3 regions of the Nitrosomonas sp. H1_AOB3 genome follow, and region 3 is predicted to be linked to each of the others. Evidence: predicted binding sites of a transcription regulator. Region 3 holds the regulator's gene; each other region holds the start of a gene.

The links. The regulator sigma-54, encoded in region 3, starts transcription at its own class of promoters, with help from an activator protein. The targets are predictions, from matches to a motif close to TGGCACNNTTCCTGCT.
Region 1: a site for sigma-54 is predicted at 1,232-1,247, ahead of HRU73_RS13250 (N-acyl amino acid synthase FeeM domain-containing protein). Genes of this name have one in related genera too.
Region 2: a site for sigma-54 is predicted at 1,797-1,812, ahead of flgB (flagellar basal body rod protein FlgB). Genes of this name have one in related genera too.

What each region holds. Positions count from the first base shown of each region.
Region 1 covers NZ_CP054389.1:2,824,633-2,827,897, forward strand. Annotated here, with positions in the region: gene HRU73_RS13245 (PEP-CTERM sorting domain-containing protein) at 1-3, shown strand, start outside; gene HRU73_RS13250 (N-acyl amino acid synthase FeeM domain-containing protein) at 213-1,124, opposite strand; gene HRU73_RS13255 (TerC family protein) at 1,710-3,265, shown strand, end outside.
Region 2 covers NZ_CP054389.1:1,973,420-1,976,684, reverse strand. Annotated here, with positions in the region: gene HRU73_RS09165 (cytochrome-c peroxidase) at 1-653, shown strand, start outside; gene flgA (flagellar basal body P-ring formation chaperone FlgA) at 925-1,620, opposite strand; gene flgB (flagellar basal body rod protein FlgB) at 1,846-2,259, shown strand; gene flgC (flagellar basal body rod protein FlgC) at 2,265-2,669, shown strand; gene HRU73_RS09145 (flagellar hook assembly protein FlgD) at 2,682-3,265, shown strand, end outside.
Region 3 covers NZ_CP054389.1:2,266,163-2,269,427, reverse strand. Annotated here, with positions in the region: gene HRU73_RS10660 (PTS sugar transporter subunit IIA) at 1-333, opposite strand, end outside; gene hpf (ribosome hibernation-promoting factor, HPF/YfiA family) at 558-893, opposite strand; gene HRU73_RS10650 (RNA polymerase factor sigma-54) at 1,068-2,540, opposite strand; gene lptB (LPS export ABC transporter ATP-binding protein) at 2,547-3,265, opposite strand, start outside.

The sequences.
Region 1 (3,265 bases), 560 kb from region 3:
TAAAACCAGATAGTTTTTTATTACCTCAATATGTACAAAAAACCCTGCTTAAGCAGGGTTTTTTGATATTGCAACCAGCATGTTAATCTCATTTGAGCCACTTCTTTGAAAATTAAACTGCTTTCTCGATGATGGCTTCCCTGTGTGTCAAGTTTCAGATATCTGTTAAGTAGACAATTAATTTCCTAATCTATCTGGTTGATGGAGTGCTATCAGTGATTTACAGACTGAAGATATTTTTGAGTGCCGGTAAGAGAATTGTTTTTATCCTCATCGGAAGCGAAGGTTGTTTTACTGGCCTCAATAAATTGAATGATCTTTTTTTCCTTGTGTGGGGAGAAAAAATAGGGATATAAGCTTCTTCTACTTTGGTCAGCGTGCTTCTCAATACCGGCAATTTGCTCTTCGATATATTGCGCATTCAAGTGTAGCAATACCGCAGGCGCATTGACGCGGGAGCAGGTTTTCGCTTCTCCGATTTGTCTGAATCCGAACATGCGTTTCTGTGGAATCGCATGGCGTGGATTAACCTCGCAAAAAAAATCTGTTGTTTGGTTAATATGGCAAGCAAAGACATACATAATTTGAAAAAGTGATGCTGTCATCTCTTTTGAGCTGAATTCCGGGTTTATTGCGAATTTTGATATCTCGCATACCCTTCCTCCTTTTTTTCTAAAATGATCAATCTCCGCGTAATAAAGTTTGTCTGCCAGCAACCCTGTCTCGGAATCCGTTCTCAGCGTGACTGTTCCAGCAGTGATATCTCCAATTGTTGCCAGAAACGTAAATTCATTTGGATTATGCGAAAAAACGGATGTGCTTTCGGTGTTGTAGCCACGCGAGGCATACATTCGCTTGATGAGCGTGCTGGCCTTGATGCGCTGCTTGAGTGAATTGACCAAGTGAATGCTGTAGCCATTTCGTTGCAGAAGGCAGTCTGTTTCAGTTGCGTGATTCGGATTGTTGTCCGGGTGTCTGGAGATCCGGTATTTTCGAGAGCGGAGAGATTCCGAGTTGGTATCGTCAGATGAGGTGGAATCGGGTTGATAAGAGTTGAATGGAATGTGCACTGGCTGGATATTTTTTGCTGCGGTCCCTGATTGAAGATGATTCGCAATTTGCATGAGTGGTATTCCTCATAAGTTATTTTTCTGGACTGACTAGGTATTGCCCGAAAATAGCTGGCTCGATAAAAACAGTAAACTATTCTATTAAAATGTTATTTAGCAAAAGCACAATTCATGCCAGAATTAATAATTTAGATTAATCAATGGGTTGAAATTTTTTCTGTATTTTTGTGGGGAAAATTGTCGTGTAATCTGTGGTAAAAACCACAAATATTGATAATCGTTTGTATTTATTGAGTATTATTTGTCTGTTTTTGGAGACAGTGCGTTTTTTGCGGTAGGTTTTTGCCCAGTCATATTTCTGGAGGTCACTGGAGCACCCTTACATATAGTTTTGTGCGAAAGGGAACTTCGCAAGCCAATTAAGAGATTTCTGGATCGCTGCGCCGCCATGTAGTTAGGGGAGGAGGGTTAAACTGTCTCCAAGATCCTTCATCCTGTTTTTCAGTGTTTGCTTGTCTGAAAAAACTTGTACTATATTGATAATTTGTACTTGCCCACGGTGTAATTTCTTTTTGTCTGGATTTGGATATTTCAGATTCTTGATTACAGTCTTTCAATTTCTCTCAGGTATCAGAAAAAGTGTTTTTTGAATGGGTGGTCGATCCCGCTGCATGGGCGGGGCTGGCAACGCTGGTTATTCTGGAAATCGTACTGGGGATCGATAACCTGGTATTTATTGCAATCCTGGCAGATAAACTGCCGCCACATCAGCGCGGAAAAGCGCGCATCGTTGGTCTTTCTCTGGCGCTGATCATGCGCCTTATCTTGCTTGCTTCTATTTCCTGGGTCATAACGCTGACCACACCGTTGCTGACACTGTTCGATGTCGAGCTGTCCTGGCGAAATCTCATCCTTCTGTTCGGGGGTATATTCCTGCTTTTCAAGGGAACGATGGAGCTGCACGAGCGACTGGAGGGGCAGGATAGACAAAAAGAAGGTAAAAGCGTACATGCAGTTTTCTGGCAGGTTATCGTACAGATCATCGTGCTGGATGCGGTTTTTTCACTTGACAGTATGATTACTGCGGTGGGGATGGTGGAGCATCTCTCGGTGATGATGATTGCCGTAATTATTGCAGTCGTTGTCATGATGATTTCTTCCGGACCGCTGATGGCTTTCATTTCCAGGCATCCTACCGTTGTGATTCTCTGTTTGGGTTTCCTGATGATGATCGGCTTTTCGCTTGTGATCGAAGGTTTCAACTTTCATGTGCCAAAAGGATATCTCTATGCCGCAATCAGTTTCTCCATCCTGATCGAATCATTCAATCAGATTGCCAGGCATAACAAGGAAAAGCTCATTACAACCGGGGATCTGCGTGATCGTACTGCTGAAGCCGTATTGCGGTTGCTCGGCGGGCGTGGTGGTGAAGTCGGGCTGGGGGAGACATCGGAAGTGATCGCACAACAGGTGGCCGAAAATGACCTGTTTGCCCGGGAAGAAAAAGAAATGATTGAAGGCGTGCTGACGCTGGCCGGGCGTCCTGCCATGTCCATCATGACACCACGCACTGATATCGACTGGCTGGATCTGGGAGATACCAGTGAGATGATCAGGGCAAAAATAATCGATAGCGGCCACTCGCGTTTTCTGTTGTCACACGGTAACGTGGATGAGTTTGTGGGCGCTGCATTTGCCAAAGATTTACTGCGTGACATGCTGGAAGAAGGAAAGATCAATCTGGAAAGATCATTGCGCCATCCGATCGTGGTGCTTGAACGGGTTCCGGTGATCAAACTGATGGAACAGCTGCGTAACCAGCCGTTACAGTTGGCAGTGATCGTGGATGAATATGGATCAGTCGAGGGAATCGTTACCCCAGCGGATATTCTGGAGGCGATTGCCGGCGAATTTCTGGATGCGGGTGAAGAAAAAGTAATGGCGGAGCAACATGCTGACGGCACCTGGCTGATGGATGGATGGATCAGTATTCGCAAGGCATCCAACCTGCTGGAGCATGATCTGGTGGATGAAGCTGAACGTTATTCCACGCTCGGCGGTTATCTGCTCTGGCAGTTCGGCTATATTCCTGCAGCGGGGGAACAGATTACAGTTGATGATCTGGTTTTTGAGATTGTTTCGGTCAATAAGCATAATATCGGCAGAGTGCGCGTGCATCGTACGCAGCCTGAGAA
Region 2 (3,265 bases), 290 kb from region 3:
TCAATGCAGCACTTCATATTGCACAGTTCTGGGATGGGCGAGCCAAGGATGTGGAAGAGCAGGTACTGGGGCCCATCCTGAACCCGGTTGAGATGGGTATGCCCAGTGAATCAGCCGTTATCAGAAAATTGAAGAAAATTGATGAATATCAGGATCTTTTTCCACAAGCCTTTAAAGATGAAAAAGACCCGTTCCAGTACAAAAATGTAGGTAAAGCAATTGGTGCTTTTGAGCGTACGCTGCTAACACCCTCCCGGTTCGATGACTTTCTCAAGGGTGATGAAAATGCACTGACAGAAAATGAAAAAAGAGGATTGAAAAAATTCATCCATATGGGTTGTGTTACTTGCCACAATGGTATTGCAATCGGAGGGAATTCATTCAGGAAATTAGGTATTGTCAAACCTTATGAAACAGATGATTTAGGGCGGTACGAAGTCACAGGACTTGAAACTGACAAGAAAGTATTTAAAGTACCCAGCCTTAGAAATGTTACTAAAACAGGTCCTTATTTCCACGATGGATCTGTTGAAACACTGGATGAAGCCATTCGAGAAATGGCAGAACATCAGCTTGGCCGGGGCGTTGGCAAGGGATTTGTTAGAGATGTCAAAGCTTTCTTAGGCTCCTTGACAGCGAAGGATAGGGAATAAACATAGAGTATTTGAATTTTCTGATGTCTTTGCGACCTGTTCGCTGATGTGAAAAAGCTCAAAAACCTAAACGCTCGACCAGCTTCATAAGCAGCACAAGCAAGTGGCTCGGCTGTACCTGAAAAGCTCATGATGATCAAGATCGTTGGGATGGTGAGTCTGAGCCACCCAACGGTGCAGTGCACGGTTGATCTGCTTAATGCCGGAGCTAAAAGTCGAGATATGTTGTGCAAACTCTCTGGCATCGCTGAAGATCTGCACAGGTATGAGCTTACTGCTTTATCTCCACCACGCCTCCCGTTCGGGCTATTCCACTGATGATGCGTCCGGTGGGGTTGCGTACTTGCACCACTTCTCCCTCAGCCGCGGCGGAAAGTGCTTTTCCTTCTGTGCTGACAGAAAATCCCGTTCCGATTGCAGTCAGTCGTACTTTTTGTCCGCGTGAGATGATGTGCGGCGCACGTAACTGGTGTGTGCGTATGGGTTGTCCGGAAGCGAGAAAGGTGGTTGCGACCTTGCCGATGGCCTGATCGGGATCTGTGACTGCTTCACCGGAAATACGTACGAGATCCACCTCTTTGCTTACGATATCCTGAGCCTCCAGCTGTTTTCCCATGCTGACCGGCTGTGCAGTATGTATGACACGGATAATCACTTCGATTTCAACCGGAACGTACAGTGTCCAGCTGGCTTCATCCTGACAGCGTACTCCCACGGAGAACTTTCCCCATAACCGCCCGCCGGGTGGCAGAAAAGGCTGCAGCTGATTACACGGACGTATTGTCTGGCGTGAATCCTGCTGATTGATCCTGATAATGACCTCACCCGGCAGATATCGGGTTTCCATACGTACAAAATCATCGACTGTCCGGAATATTGTTTTTGCGGATGAATCTTCACCGGCAGTTGCCGTTGCAGAGAGGAGAAGGCTGCATATGATTTTGATAAATAATATCTTTTTATACATATCCGGCGTGATTGGCCTTTAGATAAATAGTCAGAACAGGCAATTTTTGCCGCCACCGGCAATTTTTGCCGCTTGTTTCGCATGGTATCGCTGCCCCGCCCCGGTTAACCTGGAAATTGAAGGGTGATCATGTGCCAGTTTGATTCATTGACCGTAAGGAAACGGTCGATTCAGCCTGGCACGATTCCTGCTTAATGATTAGTGACTACTTTGCAGGAGGAAAGCATGATCAGCAAACTGGAAAATCTGGTTGGTTTTAACCAGAGAGCACTGGGATTACGGGCAACCAGACAGGAATTACTGTCCGGGAATATCGCCAATGCCGATACCCCAGGTTTCAAGGCAAGAGATTTCGATTTTGCCAAAGCGATGCAAAACGTTCAATCGCCGCAGCGGGTACAACATTCCTCTCTGGCGACTACAGCACCCGGACATATCGGTATGGCAGATTTCAGGTCGATCACCTCCGTACCAAAGCAGTACCGTGTGCCGCAGCAACCCAGTATCGATGGTAATACCGTCGATATGGACACCGAACGCATGCAGTTCATGGATAACGCCATACGGTATGACGCCGGACTGACATTCATTAGCGGTCAGTTCCGCACCCTGTTATCAGCTATCAGAGAAGGAAATTAACAGTCATGTCCCTGTTCAGTGTATTCAATGTCGCCGGTTCTGCCATGGCGGCTCAGTCTCAGCGGCTGAATGTGGTGGCCAGTAACCTCGCCAATGCAGACAGTGCCACCAGTTCGACCGGAGAAGCCTATCGTTCCCGCCAGGTCGTGTTCCGCACGATCGATGTCTCGGCGGACAAGGCAAAAGGTGTCAAGGTGGCAGGTGTCGTGCATGATCCCTCACCCATGCGGGTGGTTCATGATCCGAAACATCCGATGGCGGATGAAAAAGGGTATGTCACCCTGCCCAATGTCAACGTGGTGGATGAAATGGTCAACATGATGTCAGCGTCACGTTCTTACCAGAACGGTGTTGACATGATGAACGTGACCAAGACATTGCTGCAAAAGACATTATCGATTGGCCAATAAGGAGAAGGGAATATGAGTCTGATACAAGACAGTGCCAGTGTGTCCGAGCTGCTGGCTTCGAATGGCAGCGGTATCAAGACCGCCCGCAAGGGTGATGAGGATATGCAGGAGCGATTCCTCAAACTGCTGGTAACGCAAATGCAGAATCAGGATCCGCTCAGCCCGATGGATAACGCGGAAGTGACCAGCCAGATGGCACAGATCAGCACCGTGAGCGGTATCGACAAACTCAATACCACACTGGAAAAACTGGTGGCGGATTCCGATGCACGGCGTTCGTTTGAGGCAGCCGCCATGATCGGTCGCAGTGTGCTGGTTCCGGGTAAGGATATGCAGCTGGAAAACCAGGCGGCGATAGGCGGGTTTGAGCTGGCTGAGTCGGTGGACAAGCTTACCGTCACCGTCAAGGATAGTGCCGGTATTACAGTACGTGAAATCGATCTTGGCGCACAGGCTGCAGGTGTAGGCACTTTCGTCTGGGATGGTATGGCCAATAACGGGAACGCAGCGGCGGATGGACAGTACAGCTTCGCACTGAAGGCGATGCGCGCTGACAAGGAAGTATCTGCTTCGGCCCTGGCGTTCGGTTCAGTCAG
Region 3 (3,265 bases):
GTCTGTCGCTTTTTCCGGGACCAGCAAAATACAGGCGATACTGACCGGCAGGCCGTCCGGAGCATCGAAAGGTATGGCTTCCTTCATTCTGACCAGTGCTGCAGCAGCTTCGCGCAACCCTTTGATGCGGCCATGGGGAATGGCTACTCCCTGGCCAAGCCCGGTCGACCCGAGTTTCTCACGTGCGAACAAACTGTCAAACACTTGGCTGCGTGCGATGTGCAGGGTATTTTCAAACAACAGACCAACCTGCTCAAATACACGTTTCTTGCTGGTCGCGTCCAGATCAATAATGATATTGGATTCCGGCAATAATTGAGCAATGAGATTCATGGGGACTCAGACCACTTTAGAAAATCGGGCAGTGTAACCTTTTTGTCGGAAACGGGGCTGTCTGCTTGTGTTGTTTTCTCAGGTGCCCGGGCCTGTTGCAGCAGTTCTGCAGATCGGATGTGTCAGACAGCACGATTCTGGTGACTGTTGGGCAGGCGTTGCCCCGTTTTATTCTTCCAGCATTATTGCTGTCGTTTTTTGCAAAGATACGGAGAAAGATGGCCTTACTCGGATTGTTCAAATTCCTGATCTTTCAATCCACCTTGATTATCACGTCGATCAATATTTTTTTCCTTATATTTAAGGATCTGGCGATCAAGCTTATCTACCAGGTTATCAATCGAGGCATACATATCGAGACCATCCGCTTCAACAAAAATTTCCTTGCCACGCAGATTGACTGTAGCTTCGGCTTTTTGTTTGAGTTTATCTACGGAAAGGATCACGTTGATATCGATGATATTGTCAAAATGACGTGTAATCCTCTCAATTTTGGACAAAACATAGTCGCGCATGGCAGGTGTAATTTCTACATGATTGCCGGTGAGATTCAAATTCATTCTTTCTCCTTATATGAGGGGATCGTGTGCAAAGATACTCTAGGGAAGCTCAAAAGCAACCCCCAGCCAGGCAGTGATGAAATCAGGCAGAAAAATGCATTTACCGAATGTAAACCGGGTTTTCTCGCCTTGTCTCGCTTTTCCTAGCCGTTGCTTACTATTTTTAGAACTTCCCTAGAGCGTTTTGCGTAAATTAGTCGGGGGAATATGCATGAACTCCCGATATTTTGCAACCGTACGGCGAGCAATAACGATACCCTGCTGCGCCAACATCTGCGAAATCTGATTGTCATTGAGCGGTTTTCTGCGATCTTCATCCTGAATCAGCCGTTTGATCAATCCACGGATGGCGATGGCTGAATGTGATTCCCCTGCTTCAGCGGGGATATGGCTGCCAAAAAAGTACTTGAGTTCAAAAATGCCGTGAGGCGTCCACATGTATTTCTGGGTCGTGACACGCGAGATGGTCGATTCATGCAGTCCAAGCGTCGCGGCGATTTCGCGCATGACCAGGGGGCGTACGGCAGTTTCACCTTGTTCCAGGAAAGCTTGCTGACAATCGACGATCGCCTGACTGACCCGAAGTATGGTATCCATTCGTTGATCGAGATTCCTGACCAGCCAGCGTGCTTCTTTCAACTGACCCATCAGCATCCGGGTTGCTTCAGTGCGATGGTGTTTCAAAATACCGGCATACAAGCTGTTGATGCGCACGCGCGGAACCGAATCCGAGTTGAGCCGTACTCCCCAGCCACTGTCTGATTTGGTCACGATTACGTCTGGGATGACATGCCGTGCCGTTGTCGCATTGAAATCATCACCGGGTCGGGGGTTGAGTCGAGTAATCAGCTGGTAGATCGATTGCAGGCAGGCCTCGTTACAGTCAAGCACTTTTTTGAGTAATTGGAAATTTTTAGCGGCAAAACTTTCCAGATGCTCGTTTACCAGCTTGAGCGCTTTATCTCGCAGTGGCGTATTGTCCGGTAATGCCGCAAGTTGTAAGGACAGACATTCCTGCAGATTGCGCGCGCCTACACCGGACGGATCCAGTTGCTGAATGTAATCCAGGGCTGATTCCAGATCTGCGGTACTGATTCCCAGTTCGGGCGGCAGCAATCCGGCAAGCTCGTCCAGATCCTGAGCCAGGTATCCATCATCATTGAGGCTGTCCACCAACAGTTCGGCGATTTTCTTGCTGCGCTCACAGTATTGCCCCAGACTGATTTGTGAGAGCAGGTGTTCCCGCAGACTGACAGGTTTGCTGATCAAGCGGGAGAAATCCTGGTCATGATCTTCATCACTACCATTGCCCCGCCCACGTGTATCGAAAAAAAGTTCCTGATCGGGGTACAACGGGTCATCCGGCCAGTCATTCTGGATATCCGTATTTTTCCCGATTTCCGGGATTTCATCGCTTTCTGCTGCAGCAGGCAAATTCGGAGGTGATAGTGAAATATCCTGTCCTTCGGTTTCAAATTCATCCCGATCGATCCCTTCATCCAGCTCGAGCAGGGGATTTTCCTGTACGAGACGAGTGATTTCCTGATTGAGCTCAAGCGTAGACAATTGCAGCAACCGGATGGATTGCTGCAATTGCGGTGTCAGCGTAAGTCCGGTGTTGAGCTTGAGTTGCAGGGTTGGTTTCATGTCTTGTCAGAGCCTGAAATTTTCGCCCAGATATACTTCCCTGACACGTTCATCTGTGATGATTTCTGCAGGGGCTCCATTGGCCAGTACAGTTCCTCCACTGATGATATAGGCCCGGTCACAGATTTTGAGGGTTTCCCGGACATTGTGATCCGTTATCAGTACACCGATGCCGCGAGATTTGAGAAAGCCGATGACTCTTTGGATATCCATGACAGCGATCGGATCCACCCCTGCAAAAGGCTCATCCAGCAGGATGAAGCGCGGCCGGGATGCCAGCGCTCGTGCGATTTCCACACGTCGCCGTTCGCCACCCGATAAGCTCATGCCCGAACTTTCGCGTAGATGGCTGATATGCAGATCGTGCAGCAACTCATCCAGATACCGCTGAATTTCATCTTTTTGAAGCTGCTGCAACTCCAGTACCGCGAGAACGTTTTCTTCGACCGAGAGCCGGCGGAAAACAGAGGCTTCCTGGGGAAGATAACTCAGCCCCAGGCGGGCACGTTGATGGATCGGCAATCGGCTCAGATTGTGCTCATCCAGAAAGATTTCTCCCCCATTCAATGGAACCAGTCCGACTACCATGTAAAAGCAGGTTGTTTTTCCGGCACCGTTAGGGCCGAGCAGACCAACAACCTCACCGCTGCGCACAGAAAAAGATACATCAGTTACTACCGTACGCGACTGATAACTTTTTTTCAGATTTTCGGCTCGTAATTCAC